Regions from separate parts of the Aminobacter sp. Y103A genome, predicted to be linked through region 1. Evidence: riboswitches for the same ligand, from Rfam matches in the RefSeq annotation. Region 1 holds a riboswitch; each other region holds the start of a gene.
What was found. Region 1 has a riboswitch for thiamine pyrophosphate ahead of thiB (thiamine ABC transporter substrate binding subunit). Riboswitches for the same ligand answer to the same signal wherever they lie in the genome.
Positions count from the first base shown of each region.

Region 2: it holds a riboswitch for thiamine pyrophosphate, as region 1 does, so the genes downstream of both, thiC (phosphomethylpyrimidine synthase ThiC) here and thiB (thiamine ABC transporter substrate binding subunit) in region 1, are expected to answer to the same signal.
Region 3: it holds a riboswitch for thiamine pyrophosphate, as region 1 does, so the genes downstream of both, thiC (phosphomethylpyrimidine synthase ThiC) here and thiB (thiamine ABC transporter substrate binding subunit) in region 1, are expected to answer to the same signal.

Region 1 is NZ_AP017986.1:5,142,348-5,148,735, reverse strand. It holds gene Amn_RS25275 (M48 family metalloprotease) at 1-747, opposite strand, end outside; gene thiQ (thiamine ABC transporter ATP-binding protein) at 972-1,694, opposite strand; gene thiP (thiamine/thiamine pyrophosphate ABC transporter permease) at 1,691-3,307, opposite strand; gene thiB (thiamine ABC transporter substrate binding subunit) at 3,555-4,559, opposite strand; TPP riboswitch at 4,604-4,727, opposite strand; gene Amn_RS25255 (thiamine diphosphokinase) at 4,832-5,476, shown strand; gene Amn_RS25250 (ABC-F family ATP-binding cassette domain-containing protein) at 5,480-6,388, shown strand, end outside.
Region 2 is NZ_AP017986.1:1,040,556-1,046,943, reverse strand. It holds gene queD (6-carboxytetrahydropterin synthase QueD) at 1-138, shown strand, start outside; gene queE (7-carboxy-7-deazaguanine synthase QueE) at 135-872, shown strand; TPP riboswitch at 1,154-1,270, shown strand; gene thiC (phosphomethylpyrimidine synthase ThiC) at 1,374-3,209, shown strand; gene thiO (glycine oxidase ThiO) at 3,206-4,207, shown strand; gene thiS (sulfur carrier protein ThiS) at 4,176-4,373, shown strand; gene Amn_RS05050 (thiazole synthase) at 4,375-5,148, shown strand; gene Amn_RS05045 (thiamine phosphate synthase) at 5,145-5,750, shown strand; gene Amn_RS05040 (hydroxymethylpyrimidine/phosphomethylpyrimidine kinase) at 5,741-6,388, shown strand, end outside.
Region 3 is NZ_AP017986.1:4,847,956-4,854,343, reverse strand. It holds gene thiC (phosphomethylpyrimidine synthase ThiC) at 1-871, opposite strand, end outside; TPP riboswitch at 981-1,097, opposite strand; gene Amn_RS23755 (3-methyl-2-oxobutanoate dehydrogenase (2-methylpropanoyl-transferring) subunit alpha) at 1,286-2,521, shown strand; gene Amn_RS23750 (alpha-ketoacid dehydrogenase subunit beta) at 2,525-3,538, shown strand; gene Amn_RS23745 (dihydrolipoamide acetyltransferase family protein) at 3,541-4,845, shown strand; gene lpdA (dihydrolipoyl dehydrogenase) at 4,850-6,247, shown strand.

The sequences.
Region 1 (6,388 bases):
GGCAAGGTCGATGCGCTGCGGCGCGTTGGGGTGGCTCGCCAGGAAGTCGAGGCTGGCGTCGGTGGCGCCGCTGACCGCGCGCAGGTCGGAGTAGGCGGCCATCGACTGCAGGAAGCGTCCTGCGGCAAACGGATCGTAGCCGGCCTGGCCGCTCATCTTGATGCCGATGCCGTCGGCTTCCAGCTCCTGATTGCGCGAGAACTGGGCGAGCCGGAGCTTGCCGCGGATCAGCGCTGCCTTGGCGGTCGGGCTTTCGCCGAGCACGTCGGTGACGACCTTGGTCGCCAACACTTCCTCGGCTTCCTTCTGCTGACGCTGGATGCCGTGGTTGGCAGTGACGTGGCCCATCTCGTGCGAGATGACGGCGGCAAGCTCGGCCGAATCATTGGCCAGCGCCAGCAGGCCGCGCGTCACGTAGAGATAGCCGCCGGGCAGCGCAAAGGCATTGACGTTGGGCGAATTCAGGATGGTGATGCGGTAGGTCTGGTTCGGGTTGCTCGACACGGTGGTCAAGCTGCCGACAACCTTGGCGACCATGCGCTCAAGCTTGGGATCCGAATACTCGCCGCCATAGGTCGCCAGAATGCGCGGATGCTGCGCCTTGGCGATCTCGGCGAGCTTGTCGTTGCGGGTGACGTTGTCGACGGTGACAGGATTGTTGGACGGCTGGAAGCCTGACTCGCGGACGTCGGAGGGGTTGAGTATCTGGCAACCCGAGACAAGCGCCGACAGCGCGACGGCAACCATCAGGCGCGCATAGCGGGGCGTTCTCGTCTCGATCAACATGTCGCGGCAGGTGGGCAGAGCTCGCGTCCTTTCGAAGTCTTTAGGCGGCAGGCAAAGCAGAAGCGGGCCCGACCAGATGGACGTAGCCACAGACGACTCGCCGACACAATAAGGCCGATACCGCCAATGTGGCGATTTGGCTGTAAATTATGTCCGCTTCCGGGCAACCCGGCGTGATCGCGTCATCACCGTTCACCGCCGATATAGTGTCTGAACGCTTCAGGTCCAGCATTGGTGAAGAAATCCGCAGTCTTTCCAGCCGCCGCGACAGTGCCAGCCTCGACGAAAACCATGTTTTTAGCCAGTTTTCGGGCATCTTCGGGCTGGTGTGTCACGAAAAGCACGGTCATGCCGCGTTCTGCATGAAGGCTCGCCACGAGATCCAGCATATCCTCGCGCAATGCTGGTCCAAGCGAGGCAAAGGGTTCATCCAGCAGGAGAATCGGCCGGTCGCGGACAAGGACGCGCGCCAGCGCCACGCGCTGGCGTTCGCCGCCCGACAGTTCGCGGGGCAGGCGCTTCTCCATGCCGGCGAGGCCGACGCGTGTCAGTGCGGTTGCCACGTCCCGCCTGTCGGCAGTGGCCAGGCGCAGCGCAGGCGAGCGACCGAGCCCGACATTCTTCTCGACGTCGAGATGGGCAAAGAGGTTGTTTTCCTGGAAAACCATCGACACCGGCCGCTCGGATGGCGGTGCGATCGTCACGTCGACGTCGCCGATCAACACGCGGCCTTCGCGCGGTATCTCAAAGCCGGCGACGAGGTTGAGCAATGTCGACTTGCCGGCGCCGCTCGGTCCCATGATCGCGGTGATCTCGCCCGGTGCAAAGGTCACGTCGAAGCGCACCATGGTGTCGCTATAGCTGAACACCACATGGTCGAGGCGTACCGCGGCACTGGTCGAGGTCATTTCGCAGTCTCCCTGCCGAGGCGGTCGGCGAGCATTGTCAACGCCAGGCACAACAGGCCGAGCATCAATGCAAGTCCCGCCGCGTCATCGGTGCGGTAGCTGCCCATGCGGGCGAGCAAAAGGTAGGGCAAGGTCTGCACCGCGTCGCTGCCGAACAGCGCGATGACACCGAGATCGCCGAGCGACAGCGCCATGGCAAAGGAGAATGCCGTTGCAAGCGGGCGCTTGAGCACCGGCCAGTCGATCAACCGCAGCCTGTTCCAGCCTGAGATGCCGAGCTGGGCGCACAGCCTTTCGTGACGTTCGCTGGCCGCGTCATAGGCAGGGCGGACGGCGCGGACGGCAAATGGCATGGCCATAACGGCGTTGACGGTGACGACCATGAATGGCGCCAGCGAAAACACCTCGACCGACTGCCGCACCAGCACGAACCAGCCGGCACCGATGACGATCGGCGGCACCACCAATACGAAGCCGGCGCCGGTGTCGGTGAAGCGTTCGAGCAATGTCTTTTCGCCGCCTGTCCTGCTGCCGGCCAGTGCCCGGCGCGCCATGACGAGGGACAGCGCAAGCATGGTTGCGAGTGTTGCCGACAGCGTCGCAAGCACGATGCTGGTACGTGTCGCACGCTGCACCGCCGCTTCGCCGGCGAGGCGGCCGAGATTGGCCTCAAGCCCGGAGACGATTGTCGCCAGCATCGGCCCACCGACGAAGACGAGCGCCACAACGATGATGGCGGTGTTGAGCGCCTTCTCGCCGGTCTTTGCCTTGATGTAGTTGCGCTGGACCACCGGCAGGTTGGCGTCGCCGGTCGTGTTGGCACCGAGCCGCATCAGCGCCAGAACCACAACTGCCGTGAGCGCGATCTGCAGCAGGGTCAGGGCGACTGCGCGCGCGGGGTCGAAGTCGAAGCGCAACGCCTGATAGATCGCAACCTCAAGCGTTGTTGCGGCCGGGCCGCCGCCGAGCGTCAGCACGATGGTGAAGGAGGTGATGCACAGCATGAAAACGAGGCCCGCAATGCCGGGCAAGGCTGCTCGGATTGCCGGCCATTCGATCATGCGGAAGCTCGACCGTGCGCCCATGCCGAGCTGGCTCGCCAGCCGCCACTGGTCCGCCGGCACCGTCTGCAGCGCCTCCAGAATCAGCCGCGTCGCCAGTGGCAGGTTGAAGAAGACATGGGCAACGAGAATGCCGGACAGCCCATAGATGCCGGGCCAGGTGCCGCCGGTCAGCGCCGCCAACGGTTCAGCGAAATAGCCGGCGCGGCCGTAGAGCGACAGGATGCCAAGGGCTGCGACGATCGCCGGCAAGGCGAGGGGAACGGCAAACAGGCGCAGGATCAGCGCGCGGCCGGGAAAGGCGGGATGCCGTGCGAGCGCTCGGGCAACGAAGATCGCCGGCACAACCGACAGCAAGGTCGACAGCAGCGCCTGCCACAGGGTGAAACGGGCAATGCGGAAGAGATAGGAATCGAAGGCGTCGGCAGCACCTTGTGGATTGCGTGCGGCCTCGATGCCAAGACCGGCAAATGCGCCGCCGATCAGGATGCCGATGGCCGCCAGCGCGATGATGCCGGCGGCGATGCGGGGGTCTGTACGGCTCACCGACATGCAGGGCCGCGATTGGCTAGGCGCAGGTGCGGCAGCCGCGATGGGTCGCGCTCTGTCCCACCCTCCTCTGGCCTGCCGGCCATCTCCCCCGCAAGGGGGGAGATCAGCGGCTTGGATGCCCACGCACCACCGGCAACCTCTGGGGTTGGCGAGAGCCATTCCACTACCAATCTCCCCCCTTGCGGGGGAGATGGCCGGCAGGCCAGAAGGGGATGTTCAAGCGCAACCATGGCAGGTCGACAGAGCCTTACTTGCTCATCACGCCGAGCCACTCGTCGACCCAGGCCTTGCGGTTGGCAGCCACCTCGTCGGCGCTGAAGATCAGCGTCTTGGTCGGCTTCACCAGCTTGTCGAAGGCAGGGTTGAGCGGCTTGTCGGTCTTGCCGGCGGGCAGCATCCAGTTGGTTTCGGGTACGGCGTCCTGGAAGCCTGGGCTGGTCATGAAGGCCATGAACTTTTCGGCCAGCGGGTTCTTGGCGCCGGTCGTGGTGATGCCGGCGACTTCGATCTGCAGGTAGTGGCCTTCCTCGAATGACGCCGCCTGGTAACGCTCGGTGTTTTCGGCGACCATGTGGTAGGCTGGCGAGGTGGTGTAGGACAGCACCATCGGCGCCTCGCCCTTGGTGAACAGGCCATAGGCCTCGCTCCAGCCCGGGGTGACGGTCAGCACGCGGCCCTTAAGCTTGGCCCAGGCTTCCGGCGCCTTGTCGCCATAGACCGACTTGACCCAGAGCAGCAGGCCGAGGCCCGGCGTCGAGGTGCGCGGATCCTGGATCGCGATCTTTTCTTCCGGATTGCCCTCGACAAGTTCCTTCAGGCTTTTCGGCGGGTTCTTCAGCGTCTCGGTGTCATAGACGACGGCGAAGTAGCCGTAGTCGTAAGGAACGAAGGTGTCGTCCTTCCAGTCACCCGGAACCTTGACGTCGGCGCCGGCGGCACCATTCGGCGCAAACAGGCCGGTGGCCTTGGCTTCGGCTGTCAGGTTGGTGTCGAGGCCAAGCACGATGTCGGCCTTGGTCGATGCACCTTCGAGCTTGACGCGGTTGAGCAGTGCTACGCCATCGGCGACCGAGACGAAGTCGACAGTGCAGGCGCAGTCGGCTTCGAAGGCCTTCTTGACCTGCGGGCCGGGGCCCCACTCGGAGGTGAAGCTTTCATAGGTGTAGACGGTAAGCTTGCCTTCGGCAGCGGCAGGGAAAGCAACCGTGGCCAGCGCCAGGGCGGAAGTCATGGACAGGATCAACGAGCGCATCGGCGCCTCCTTCATTGGTGTTGAAAGGGAATTTGAAGCGCCGGGCGTCCGAAGCATCTAATCCCTCCGCCGGTACAAACCGGATCAGGTTCAGCGGGTTGGCCGGGACGGTTCCCTATGCCTCTCAGCCGGCACGCAATTGCGCGACCGGCACCCCGTTAGAGCGGTTCAACAAATAGGCTCGCGCATCAGGCCACGCAAGCGGTAGTTTGCCGGCCACCGACCACGCCGCGGCCTTCCGTTTCGGCTGCCGGGCTGGTAATGCGCATGCCATGACCCGGTTCACCATACTTCTCGGCGGCGAGCTTTTCCGCACCCCGCGCCTCGACCGCCAGGTGGCGGGCAGCAGGGTGATTGCGGCAGATGCCGGTATCCGCCATGCCGCCACGCTCGGGCTGATGCCGGAACTGTGGCTCGGCGACTTCGATTCCGTGCCGGTAGATCTCGACCCGCGTTTTGCCGACCTGCCGCGGGCGACCTTTCCGGCCGAAAAGGACAGGACCGACGGTGAACTGGCCATCGATGCCGCGCTTCGGCTCGGCGCGACCTCGCTGGTGCTTGTCGGCGCCTTCGGCGGCGCCCGCGCCGACCACGCCTTCCTTCATTTCGCCCTGGCGCTCAGGCTTGCCGAAGCCGGCATCGAGGTGCTGCTGAGCAGCGGGCGCCAGGAGGCTTTGCCGCTCCTGCCCGGCAGCGCTGGCTTCGACTATGAAGACGGCATGCTGTTTTCGGTGCTCGCCTTCTCCGAGCTGACCGGGCTGTCCGAACAGGGCGCCAAGTGGCCGCTCGACAATGTCGACGTGCCGTTCGGTTCGTCGCTGACCCTTTCCAATGAAGTGCGGGGTCCGTTGCGGATTTCGCTCGGCAGCGGCCGTGCCCTGCTCCTCGCTCATCCCTTTCCTGCCTCGGATTTCTGAAACATGGCGCCTCCGCTTCTCAATCTCGACGGCATCCGTCTGACCTTTGGCGGCACGCCGCTGCTCGATGGCGCCGCACTGACGGCCGCTGCCGGCGACAAGATCGCGCTTGTCGGCCGCAACGGCTCGGGCAAGTCGACGTTGCTCAAGATCGCGGCGGGCATGATCGAGCCGCAGGACGGCGTGGTGTTCCGCCAGCCGACGGCAACCATCCGCTACTTGCCGCAGATGCCCGACATGGAAGGCTTCGCCTCTGTCCGCGCCTATGTCGAAGCCGGGCTCGGACCTGCTGACGATCCGCATCGCGCCACCTATCTGCTCGACCATCTCGGCCTGACCGGCGAGGAGTCTCCGGCCGACCTGTCGGGCGGCGAGGCGCGCCGCGCAGCACTTGCCCGCGTCATGGCGCCCGAGCCCGACATCCTGCTGCTCGACGAGCCGACCAACCATCTCGACCTCTCGGTCATCGAATGGCTGGAAGAGGAACTGATCCGCACCTCCTCGGCACTGATCCTGATCTCGCACGACCGCCGTTTCCTCGAGCGCGTCAGCCGCAACACCGTCTGGCTCGATCGCGGCCAGACGCGCAGGCTCGACCGCGGCTTTGCCCATTTCGAGGAATGGCGGGACCAGATCCTGGAGGAAGAGGAGCGCGAGCAGCACAAGTTAGGCCGTCAGATCGTGCGCGAGGAGCATTGGCTGCGCTATGGCGTGACGGCGCGGCGCAAGCGCAACATGCGCCGTCTCGGCGAACTGCAGACGATGCGCCAGACGTTCCGCAGCCATCGCGGCGCCGAGGGCGTGGCAACCATGGTTGCGAGCGAGGCGGCAGAATCCGGCAAGCTTATCATCGAGGCCAAGAACATCGACAAGAGCTTTGGCGAGCTTTCAGTCGTCAAGGGTTTCTCGACC
Region 2 (6,388 bases), 1.5 Mb from region 1:
GACGTGCTGGGGCATGACCATGCCACAGCGGAATGTCTGGCCAGGCACTTCTACGACTGGTGCAAGGTGCGGCTACCCGAAACCTCCGCCGTGCGGGTGAGCGAGACGCCGAAAACCTGGGCGGAATACCGACCATGACTTGCGCGTTGCATCCCGGAATCCGGGTGAGCGAGATTTTTGGGCCGACCATTCAGGGCGAAGGCGTGCTGATCGGCTTGCCGACGGTGTTCGTAAGAACCGGCGGGTGCGATTATCGCTGTTCCTGGTGCGACAGCCTGCATGCGGTGGACCGTCGCTTCCGCCATGATTGGGAGATGATGTCTTCCGACGCGGTTTGGCAAAAGGTCATTGCACTTTCCGGCGGTCAGCCCGTGATGGTATCGCTGTCGGGCGGCAATCCGGCCATCCAGCCGCTTGGCCAGTTGATCGACCGCGGGCATGGTGAGGGCTACCGTTTTGCATTGGAAACCCAAGGTTCGGTGTCTAAGCAATGGTTCGCGGATCTCGACGTGCTGGTACTCAGCCCCAAGCCGCCCTCAAGTGAAATGACGACAGATTGGGCCGCGTTCGACGCCTGCTTAGAGGCGGCGCAGGATAAGCCGCAGACGGCGCTCAAGCTCGTCGTCTTCGACGAAGATGACTATGCCTATGCCAAAGACGCCGCGGCGCGCTACCCGCAATTACCCGTCTATCTGCAGCCCGGCAATCACACGCCGCCGCGTCCCGGCAACGAAGACGCGTTCATCGACATGGCCGGTGTGATGAGGCGCATGGAATGGCTGGTTGAAAAAGTGACCCGTGACATGTGGTTCGAGGCGCGTGTACTGCCGCAGCTTCATGTTCTGCTCTGGGGAAACAAACGGGGCGTCTAGCCGAAGGGGAAGGATTGCCGACGATGAGCAAGACAGACCTCTATAGCAATCTCACCCAACTGGGCGGCAGCAGCGTCGTTCCGGAAAGCCCCGAAAACACCGTGCTGGAAAAGGCACCGAAATCCGCATGAGGGCTCGCCTTATTGGGGGCGCTTCACCGCTCCTCTGGAGCGTGACTTGCTCTCGATACTACCATGCTTTTCCGCTGGGTTTGTTTGGTCGCCGATCACCGCTGCGGGACGAATGCGCTTGACAAAATAGCGAAGGGCCGTTCAATTCGATGCATTCACCAGGGGAGTCCCGGCAAGGGGCTGAGATACTGCTGGCTTTCGCGGCGCAGTGACCCGTTGAACCTGATCCAGTTCATACTGGCGTAGGGACGGTGCAAGCGCTTTGCGGGAGTTTACGCCCGAGGTCCTGTTTCGGCAGGTCGGCAGAAGCGTCTTTTCATCCTTCCGGCACAGAACTGGGTCTCCAATGCATGAGCAAAGGAGCCTCACGATGAATGCCCTCACCCCCGCCGTGTCGACGGGACCACTGCCCGCCTCGCGGAAAATCCACAAATCCGGCGTCCTCCACCCGCAGATCAGGGTGCCGATGCGCGAAATCTCCGTTCATCCAACGGCCGGCGAGCCGCCCGTCATCGTCTACGATCCATCAGGCCCCTATACCGACCCGACAGTCGAAACCAGCATTGAAAAGGGCCTCGCCCGGCTTCGCCATGAATGGATTACCGCGCGCGGCGATGTCGAAGCCTATGACGGCCGCCATGTCCGGCCGGAAGACAATGGATTCGCGGTGGGTGAGCGCCTGACGCCGGAATTTCCCATTCGCAACCAGCCGCTCAGGGCCAAAGCGGGCAAGGCGGTGACCCAGCTTGCCTATGCGCGCGCCGGCATCGTCACGCCCGAAATGGAGTTCGTCGCGATCCGCGAGAATCTGGGCCGCGAGATGCTGCGCGGCAAGCTTGAGCGCGACGGCGAGGCCTTCGGCGCGGCGATCCCCGACTTCGTCACCCCGGAATTCGTGCGTGACGAAGTGGCGCGCGGGCGGGCGATCATTCCCGCCAACATCAATCATCCCGAGAGCGAGCCGATGATCATCGGCCGCAATTTCCTGGTCAAGATCAACGCCAATATCGGCAACTCCGCCGTCACCTCGTCGATGGCCGAAGAGGTCGAGAAGATGGTGTGGGCGATCCGCTGGGGCGCCGATACGGTGATGGACCTGTCGACGGGCCGCAACATTCACAACATCCGCGAATGGATCGTGCGCAATGCGCCGGTGCCGATCGGGACGGTGCCGCTTTACCAGGCGCTGGAAAAGGTCGGCGGCATCGCCGAGGACCTGACCTGGGAGGTCTATCGCGACACGCTGATCGAACAGGCCGAACAGGGCGTCGACTATTTCACCATCCACGCCGGCGCGCGGCTGCACTACATCCCGATGACCGTCGATCGGGTCACTGGTATCGTCTCGCGCGGCGGCTCGATCATGGCCAAATGGTGCCTGCACCATCACCGGGAGAGCTTCCTCTACGAGCACTTCGCCGAGATCTGCGACATCTGTCGCGCTTACGACGTGTCGTTCTCGCTCGGCGACGGGCTTCGTCCGGGCTCGATCGCCGACGCCAACGACGCGGCGCAGTTCGCTGAGTTGGAAACGCTCGGAGAGCTGACACAGATCGCCTGGGCCAAGGACTGCCAGGTGATGATCGAGGGGCCCGGGCATGTGCCGATGCACAAGATCAAGCAGAACATGGACAAGCAGCTCGCCGTCTGCGGCGAGGCGCCGTTCTATACGCTTGGACCGCTCACCACCGACATCGCGCCGGGCTACGACCACATCACCTCAGGCATAGGCGCGGCAATGATCGGCTGGTTCGGCACGGCTATGCTCTGCTACGTCACGCCGAAGGAACATCTCGGGCTTCCCGACCGTAATGACGTCAAGACCGGCGTGATCACCTATAAGATCGCTGCGCATGCCGCCGATCTCGCGAAGGGCCATCCGGCGGCGAAAGTCAGGGATGACGCCCTTTCCCGCGCGCGCTTCGAGTTCCGCTGGGAGGACCAGTTCAACCTGTCGCTCGACCCTGAAACCGCGCGGTCCTTCCACGACCAGACCTTGCCCAAGGAGGCGCACAAGCTGGCGCATTTCTGCTCGATGTGCGGGCCGAAATTCTGCTCCATGCGAATATCCCACGACATCCGCGCCGAGGCACAGAAAGAGGGCATGGCGGCGATGGCGGCGAAATACCGCGAGGGCGGCGATCTCTACGTGCCAGCGGAAGAGAGCGGCGCACCACTCATGCCGGAGGCGCATGAGCTGTCATGAAGGTGTTGATCAAAGGGGCCGGCGTCGCCGGCCTCACCGCGGCCTTCGAACTCGCCATCCGCGGCGCGGCGGTGACGGTTGCCGAGACGAGACTTAGCCTCGGCGGCAATGCGTCGTGGTTCGCGGGCGGCATGTTGGCGCCATGGTGCGAGCGTGAAAGCGCCGAGCAGCCGGTGCTCGATCTCGGACGCGACGCCGCCGACTGGTGGGATACGGCAACGCCCGGGCAGGTGACGCGGGCCGGAACACTGGTCGTGGCCGCGCCGCGCGATGCGGGCGAGCTCGACCGGTTTGCCAGTCGCACGTCGGGGTACAGGCCTTTCGATGAAAACGAAATCGCACAGCTCGAGCCGGACCTCTCCGGTCGTTTCCGCCGTGCGCTGTTCTTCCCCGACGAAGCCCATCTCGACCCGCGCCGGGCGATGGCTGCACTGCATAACAGGCTGGCGGCGATGGGCGTCGAATTCCGCTTCGGTGCCGATGCCCGGCACATTTCCGGATTCGATCGCCGGATCGACTGCACGGGGATGGCGGCAGAAGACGATGGGTTGCGCGGCGTTCGCGGCGAAATGCTGATCCTGCGTACGCCTGATGTCTCGCTGTCGCGCCCGGTCCGTCTGCTTCATCCGCGCTTTCCGCTCTATGTGGTGCCGCGTGCCGACCACCATTTCATGGTTGGGGCGACGATGATCGAAAGCCAATCCGGGGGACCGGTCACGGCGCGTTCGATGATGGAGCTTCTGGGCGCCGCCTATGCCCTCCATCCGGCCTTTGGCGAGGCTGAGGTCCTCGAAACCGGCGTCGGCGTTCGTCCGGCCTTTCCAGACAACCTGCCGCGCGTCGAAACGGGCGGAGACACCGTCGCGATCAACGGCCTCTATCGTCATGGCTTTCTGCTGGCGCCTGCCATGGCGCGCCGGGCGGCCGAAATTGTCTTCAGGCAGCACGAAGCTATGGACTCTGCACATGAAACTGATCGTCAACGGCGAACCGCTTGAGACCCCGGCAACAACCCTGGCGGCGCTGCTTGCGGCGCTCGACTATGAGGGCGATTGGCTGGCGACGGCCGTCAACAGCGACGTCGTGCACAAAGCCCGGCGGGCAGAATTCCAGTTGAGCGACGGCGACCGGATCGAAATCCTCTCGCCCATGCAGGGAGGCTAGCATGCTGGAGCTTTTCGGGACGCCACTTCCCTCCCGCCTGCTTCTCGGCACGGCTCAGTATCCGTCGCCGGCCATCCTCGCCGACGCGGTGAAGGCGTCGGGGACGTCGGTGGTGACCGTCTCCTTGCGGCGGGAGATGGCAGGCGGCAGGGCCGGCGAAAGATTCTGGTCGCTGATCCGCTCACTCGGCACGAAAATCCTGCCCAATACTGCCGGCTGCCATTCGGTCAAGGAAGCGGTCACGACCGCGAGGATGGCGCGCGAAGTGTTCGGGACGAGCTGGATCAAGCTCGAGGTGATCGGCAACCACGACACGCTGCAGCCAGACGTGTTCGGCCTGGTCGAAGGCGCCCGCATCCTGTGCGAAGATGGCTTTTCGGTATTCCCCTATACCACCGACGACCTTGTCGTGGCCGAACGGCTGCTGGAGGCGGGCTGCAGGGTCTTGATGCCGTGGTGCGCGCCGATCGGTTCCGCCCTCGGACCGGTCAACATGACGGCACTGCGCTCGATGCGCGGACATTTCCCTGACGTCCCGCTGATCGTGGATGCAGGCCTCGGGCGACCGTCACACGCCGCAACGGTCATGGAGCTCGGTTTCGACGCCGTGCTCCTGAACACGGCGGTCGCCAGGGCGGCCGATCCGGTCGGCATGGCGCGTGCGTTCGGCAAGGCGGTCGATGCCGGTCGCGAAGCCTTCAGTTCAGGATTGCTCGAGCCACGCGAGGTCGCCGTGCCGTCGACGCCGATATTCGGCAGGGCGGTTTTCTCATGAAGCTCGATCCGTTCTACCTAATCGTCGACAGCGCAGCCTGGATCGAACGGCTGCTGCCGCTCGGCGTCAAGCTGGTGCAGCTGCGTATCAAGACCAAGGATGAGGCCGGGTTGCGCGCGGAAATCCGGAAGGCAACGGCCTTGTGCGCCGAGCACCAAAGCCAGCTCATCGTCAATGACCATTGGCGCCTGGCAATCGAGGAAGGCTGCAACTTCGTCCATCTCGGCCAGGAGGATTTGCAGACCGCCGACCGCGCGCGGATACGGGCAGCCGGCGTCAGGCTCGGGCTGAGCACGCATGATCATGTCGAACTGGAGACGGCCTTGTTTGCCGAGCCCGACTACATCGCGCTCGGTCCCATCTACCCAACCATCCTGAAGAAGATGAAATGGGCGCCGCAAGGGCTCGAACGAATCCGCGAGTGGAAGCGCCGGGTCGCACCTGTCCCATTGGTCGCCATTGGAGGCCTCAATCCTGACCGGCTCGACGGTGTCTTTGCGGCTGGCGTGGACAGCGCGGCCGTCGTGACCGACATCACGCTGAATGCCGATCCCGAAGCGCGCACACGAGAATGGATCGAAAAGACGGAGCGATGGCGCTGAGGCGAGAACCGCATGTGCTTGTCGTTGGCGGGTCGGACTCCAGCGGTGGAGCTGGAATTGCCCGCGATATAGAAACGGTTTCCGCCTTCGGGGTGCGAAGTTGTCTTGCCATCACCGCCGTGACAGTCCAGACGCACTCGGCTGTCGAGCACGTCAAGCTTGTGCCGTCGGAGCTTGTCGCCGCTCAGATGCGCGCCGCGTTCGCTGCCAACGCTGTCGCGGCCGTCAAGATAGGCATGATTGGGACATCGGCGGCTGTTGAGGCAGTCGGCGCTGTTTTGGTCAACCGCCAAGTGCCTGTGGTACTCGACCCGGTCCTGGCCTCTACCTCGGGACGCAATCTGCTGGCGGACGATGCCATTAATATGCTGCGCCACGATCTGATGCCGATCTGCCGGCTTGTAACGCCTAACCTGGTCGAGCTGGCTGCGTTTACCGGCTCGTCACCGGCCGCGGACGAAGAAGGGGCTTGTCGTCAGGCTGAAGAGCTATCGAGGACGGTGAGGACCGCCGTACTCGTCAAGGGCGGCCATGCACAAGGAACCCGTTGCGTCGACGTGCTTTTGCAGCCGAACCAACCTGCAGTTCGGTTCGAGGCGCCCCGCTTGCCGCGAGGGATGCGCGGAACGGGTTGCATG
Region 3 (6,388 bases), 290 kb from region 1:
TGTCGCGGAACACCTCCCAGGTCAGGTCCTCGGCGATGCCTCCGACCTTCTCCAGCGCCTGGTAGAGCGGCACCGTGCCGATCGGCACCGGCGCGTTGCGGATGATCCAGTCACGGATGTTGTGGATGTTGCGACCGGTCGACAAGTCCATCACCGTGTCGCCGCCCCAGCGCGTCGCCCACACCATCTTCTCGACCTCCTCGGCCATCGACGAGGTGACGGCGGAATTGCCGATATTGGCGTTGATCTTGACCAGGAAATTGCGGCCGATGATCATCGGCTCGCTCTCGGGGTGGTTGATGTTGGAGGGGATGATGGCGCGGCCGCGAGCGACCTCGTCGCGGACGAATTCCGGGGTGACGAAATCGGGAATGACGGCGCCGAAGCTCTCGCCGTCGCGTTGAAGCTTGGCCCGGATCTGCTCGCGGCCGAGGTTCTCGCGGATGGCGACGAATTCCATTTCGGGCGTGACGATGCCGGCGCGGGCATAAGCAAGCTGGGTGACGGCGCGGCCGCCGGTGGCACGCAGCGGGGCGTTGCGAACCGGGAATTCCGGCGTCAGCCTTTCGCCGGAGACGAAGCCATTGTCCTCAGCCTTGACCGCGCGGCCTGCATAACGCTCGACGTCGCCGCGGGCGATGATCCAGTCTTCGCGCAGCCGCGGCAGGCCGCGCTCGATGTCTGTTGTCACCGACGTGTCGGTGTAGGGGCCTGACGAATCATAGACGGTGACCGGCGGCTCGCCGGCGCTCGGATGAAGCGAGATCTCGCGCATCGGCACACGGATGTCGGGATGTAGCTTGCCTGGCTTGTAGACCTTCCGCGACGCGGGAAGTTCGCCAACGGTGACTGATGGGGTGTGGGCATTCATGAGTGAGCCTCCTGGTTGGAGACCCAGTCCATGCGATGAGAAGGAGGAGAGGTTTTGCCTGGGGACTTCGGGCAAGAATGAGCCCGAATGCCTGAGCCGGATATCCGGCCTGCTGCGCCTCGCACCGTCCCTACGCCAGTATGAACTGGATCAGGTTCAACGGGTCACTGCGCTGCGCGAGCCAGCAGAATCTCAGCCCCTTGTCGGGACCCCCCTGGTGAACCCTAAGCATGGAGGCGGAACCGGCGTCGTGTCAACGGCCTTTCGCCGAGGCCGAGAGAATGCCAAAGTCGGGAGCATCGAGACCCATTGCGGTTTCGAAGACGATCGGATAATAGGTCAGCGTTACTGACATAAATTGTCTGCCGCGCAGGGAGGACCAATTGGCCTGCGCACGCGACAGGAGGAGCATCCGTGACGGACAATCCCGCGCCGCTGAAGTTCCATGTGCCCGAGCCGGAAGTGCGCCCGGGCGGCACCCCCGACTTCTCCAATGTGCCGATCCCCAAGGCGGGTTCGGTCGACAGGCCGCCGGTCGACGTCGATCCCAGGACGATCCGCGACCTGGCTTATTCGATCATCCGCGTGCTCAATCGCGAAGGCGATGCCGTAGGTCCATGGGCCGGTACGCTGACCGACGAGGAGCAGATCGAAGGGCTGCGCCACATGATGACGCTGCGCTCCTTCGACGCGCGCATGCAGATGGCGCAGCGCCAGGGCAAGACCTCTTTCTACATGCAGCATATGGGCGAGGAGGCGGTTAGCTGCGCCTTCCGCAAGGCGCTCGTTCAGGGCGACATGAACTTCCCGACCTATCGCCAGGCCGGCCTGCTGATCGCCGGCGGCTATCCGATGGTCGACATGATGAACCAGATCTATTCCAACGAGATGGATCCGCTGAAGGGCCGCCAGCTGCCGATCATGTATTCGGCCAAGGATCACGGTTTCTTCTCGATTTCCGGCAACCTGACCACCCAGTATATCCAGGCGGTTGGCTGGGCGATGGCATCCGCCATCAAGGGGGACACCAAGATCGCTGTCGGCTGGGTCGGTGACGGCGCCACCGCCGAGAGCGACTTCCACGCCGCACTTGTCTTCGCCTCGACCTACAAGGCGCCCGTCGTCCTCAACATCGTCAACAACCAGTGGGCGATCTCGACCTTCCAGGGCATCGCCCGCGGCGGCTCCGGCACGTTTGCGGCGCGTGGGCTTGGGTTTGGCATCGCGGCCTTGCGTGTCGACGGCAACGACTATCTCGCTGTCCATGCGGTGGCGAAATGGGCGACGGAGCGGGCCAGGCTCAATCTCGGGCCGACGCTGGTCGAATATGTCACCTACCGTGTCGGCGCACATTCCACGTCAGATGATCCATCCGCTTACCGGCCCAAGACAGAGTCCGATGCCTGGCCGCTGGGTGACCCGGTGATCCGGCTGAAGAACCACCTGATCAAGCGTGGCCTATGGTCGGACGAGCGCCACAAGCAGACCGAGGCGGAAATCCTCGAGGCGGTGATCACGGCGCAGAAGGAAGCCGAGAGCCACGGCACGCTGCATGCCGGCGGCAAGCCGTCGACGCGTGACATGTTCGAGGGCGTCTATGCCGAGATGCCGCCGCATCTCCGTCGCCAGCGCCAGAAGGCGGGAGTGTAGCCGATGCCGCGCATGACAATGATCGAGGCCATCCGCAGCGCCATGGATGTCGCCATGGGCCGCGATGACAACGTCGTCGTTTTCGGCGAGGACGTCGGCTATTTCGGTGGCGTCTTCCGCTGCACCCAGGGTCTTCAGCAGAAATACGGTCGGGAGCGCTGTTTCGACGCGCCGATCAGCGAACTTGGCATCGTCGGCGCCGCCGTCGGCATGGCTGCCTATGGCCTCAAGCCATGTATCGAAATCCAGTTCGCCGACTACGTCTATCCAGCATATGACCAGATCGTTTCGGAAGCGGCACGGTTGCGATACCGCTCCAATGGCGAGTTCACCTGTCCGATCGTCATCCGCATGCCCACTGGCGGCGGCATCTTCGGCGGCCAGACCCACAGCCAGAGCCCTGAAGCGCTGTTCACCCATGTTTCCGGCCTCAAGGTGGTCGTGCCGTCCAATCCGCTCGACGCCAAGGGCCTGCTGATCGCCTCGATCGAAGACCCGGATCCGGTGATCTTTCTGGAGCCGAAACGATTGTACAACGGCCCCTTCGATGGCCATCACGACCGTCCCGTCACGGCATGGTCGAAGCATGAGTTGGGCGAGGTGCCTGATGGACACTACACCACCCCGCTCGGCAAGGCAGAGATCCGCCGGCCGGGTTCCGCCGTCACCGTTCTCGCTTATGGCACCATGGTCTATGTCGCCCAGGCGGCGGCCGAGGAGACAGGTATCGATGCCGAGGTCATCGACCTCCGGACGCTTTTGCCGCTCGATCTCGAGACCATCGTCGCCTCGGTCAAGAAAACCCGCCGCTGCGTGGTGGTGCATGAGGCGACGCTAACCTCCGGCTTCGGCGCCGAGCTCGTGTCGCTGGTACAGGAAAACTGCTTCTACCATCTCGAAGCACCCGTCGCCCGCGTTACCGGTTGGGACACGCCCTATCCGCATGCCCAGGAATGGGACTACTTCCCCGGCCCCAAGCGTGTCGGCGAAGCTTTGATCGAAACGATGGAGGCCTGAGCATGGGCGAACATGTCATCAAGCTTCCCGATGTTGGCGAAGGCGTGGCCGAGGCTGAGCTTGTCGAATGGCACGTCAAGATCGGCGACCTCGTGCGTGAGGACGCGGTGCTTGCCGCCGTCATGACCGATAAGGCGACGGTCGAGATCCCGTCGCCGGTCGACGGCGAAATTGTCTGGCTCGGCGCCGAGATCGGCGACACGGTTCCGGTCGGCTCGCCGATTGTCAGGATAAAGGTCGCCGGCGATGCGCCGTCGACCGCAGAGCCGGCCGCCGAATCCAAGCCGGAGGCCAAGGCGCCAGAAGCTGCCAAAGCCTCTGCTGAGCCGGCTAAGAAAGAAGAAGAAAAAACGCCAGCCACCCCGAAGCCTACCGCTACCACGGCAGCGCTCAAGCCTGTGCCACGTGCGACAACGGTCGGCCTGCCGCGTCCCGAAGGCGAGCGTCCGCTCGCCTCTCCTGCCGTCAGGCTACGCGCCAGGGAGGCAGGCATCGACCTGCGCCAGGTGCCGGGTACCGGTCCCGCCGGGCGCGTCACCCACGAGGATCTCGATGCGTTCGCCGCCCGTGGTGCTGCCGTCGTCGTCGCGGGCCTCCAGGAAAAGACCGGCGTCGAGGAGGTCAAGGTCATCGGCCTGCGCCGGCGCATCGCCGAGAAGATGGCGCTGGCCAAGTCGCGCATCCCGCACATCACCTATGTCGAGGAGGTCGACGTCACGGCACTCGAGGAGCTGCGCGCCAAGCTCAACGCTTCGAAGAAGCCCGAGCGCGCCAAGCTGACCATCCTGCCGTTCCTGATGCGGGCGCTGGTCAAGGCCGTCGGCGAGCAGCCGCAGCTCAACGCCGTTTATGACGACGACGCCGGCATCATCCATCGCCATGCCGGCGTGCATATCGGCATGGCCGCCCAGACGCCGGGCGGGCTGATGGTGCCTGTGGTCAAGCACGCCGAGGCGCGCGACCTCTGGGATTGTGCCGCCGAGGTCAACCGTCTTGCCGAGGCCGCCAAGGCTGGCACGGCAACGCGCGAGGAGCTGACCGGCTCGACCATCACCATCACCTCGCTCGGTGCGATGGGCGGCGTCGCCACCACGCCCGTTATCAACTACCCGGAAGTGGCGGTCGTCGGCGTCAACAAGATCATGATCCGGCCGATGTGGGACGGCACCCAGTTCGTGCCGCGCAAGATGATGAACCTGTCCTCCAGCTTCGACCATCGCGTCATCGACGGCTGGGACGCAGCGGTCTTCGTCCAGCGCATCAAGGCGCTGCTCGAAGCGCCGGCAATGATCTTCGTGGAGGGCTGAGGCTGTGAAGGAAATCTCCTGCAAGCTTCTGATCATCGGTGCCGGACCCGGCGGCTATATCTGCGCCATCCGCGCTGGCCAGCTCGGCATCGACACCGTCATCGTCGAAGCGGTCAAGCCCGGTGGCACCTGCCTCAATGTCGGCTGCATCCCCTCCAAGGCGATGATCCATGCCGCCGACGAATATCTGAAGGTCTCGGAGATGGCGGCGGGCACAAGCCCGCTCGGCATCTCCCTGTCGGCGCCGGCACTCGATCTCGCCAGGACGGTTGCCTGGAAAGACCGCATCGTCGGCCGCCTGACCACAGGCGTTGCCGGCCTGCTCAAGAAGGCCCGGGTCAAGTCGGTGCAGGGCTGGGCGCGCTTCCGCGACGGCAAGACCGTCGAGGTCGACACCGAAACCGGCCTGCAGGTGATCCGCGCCGAAACCATCGTCATCGCCACCGGCTCGGTGCCTGTCGAATTGCCGTTCCTGCCCTTCGGCGGTGCGGTGATCTCGTCGACCGGGGCGCTGGCACTCAAGCAGGTGCCGCAAGCGCTCGCCGTCGTCGGCGGCGGTTACATCGGCCTTGAGCTTGGCACAGCCTTTGCCAAGCTCGGCGCCAAGGTGACGGTCGTCGAAGCCTTGCCGCGCATCCTGCCGCAATATGATGCCGAGCTGACCCGGCCCGTCGCCAAAAGGCTCGAAGCGCTCGGCGTCAAGGTGCTGACCGGTGCCAAGGCCAAGGGGCTTTCCGCCAAGGGCGATGCGCTTCTGGTCGAAGCCGCCGACGGCAGCGAGCAGAAGATTGCGGCCGACAAGGTGCTGGTGACTGTCGGGCGCAAGCCGCTGGTCGAAGGCTGGGGCCTCGAAGAGATCGACCTCGACCGCGACGGCCGTTTCATCCGCATCGACGAGCAGTGCCGCACCTCGATGCGCGGCATCTATGCCATCGGCGACGTCACCGGCGAGCCGATGCTGGCGCACCGCGCCATGGCCCAGGGCGAAATGGTCGCCGAGATCGTCGCCGGCCACAAGCGCAGCTGGGACAAGCGTTCGATCCCCGCCGTCTGCTTCACCGATCCGGAGGTCGTCACCGCGGGCCTTTCACCCGACGAGGCCAAGGCGCTCGGCATCGAGATCAAGTCGTCGTCATTCCCGTTCTCGGCCAATGGCCGGGCGATGACCTTGCTCGGCGAAGACGGGTTCGTGCGCATCGTTGCCCGCGCCGACAACCATCTGGTGCTCGGCATCCAGGCCGTCGGCACCGGTGTCTCCGAGCTTTCCTCGGCCTTCAGCCTGGCGATCGAGATGGGCGCCAGGCTGGAAGACATCGCCGGCACCATCCATGCTCACCCGACCCAGGGCGAAGCCTTCCTTGAGGCAGCACTGCGTACGCTCGGCCACGCGCTGCACATCTGATGCCCTATCCCGATTTGGACGCGGCCTTGCGCCGCGTCCCCTCCTGCCTTGCCCAATCAGCCAAGCTGGGCTAACAAGCCCACGCACTGGACGACCAGTGCCTAGTACGTTCGGGGACGGCCCCATCCAGGAGATGGCGCC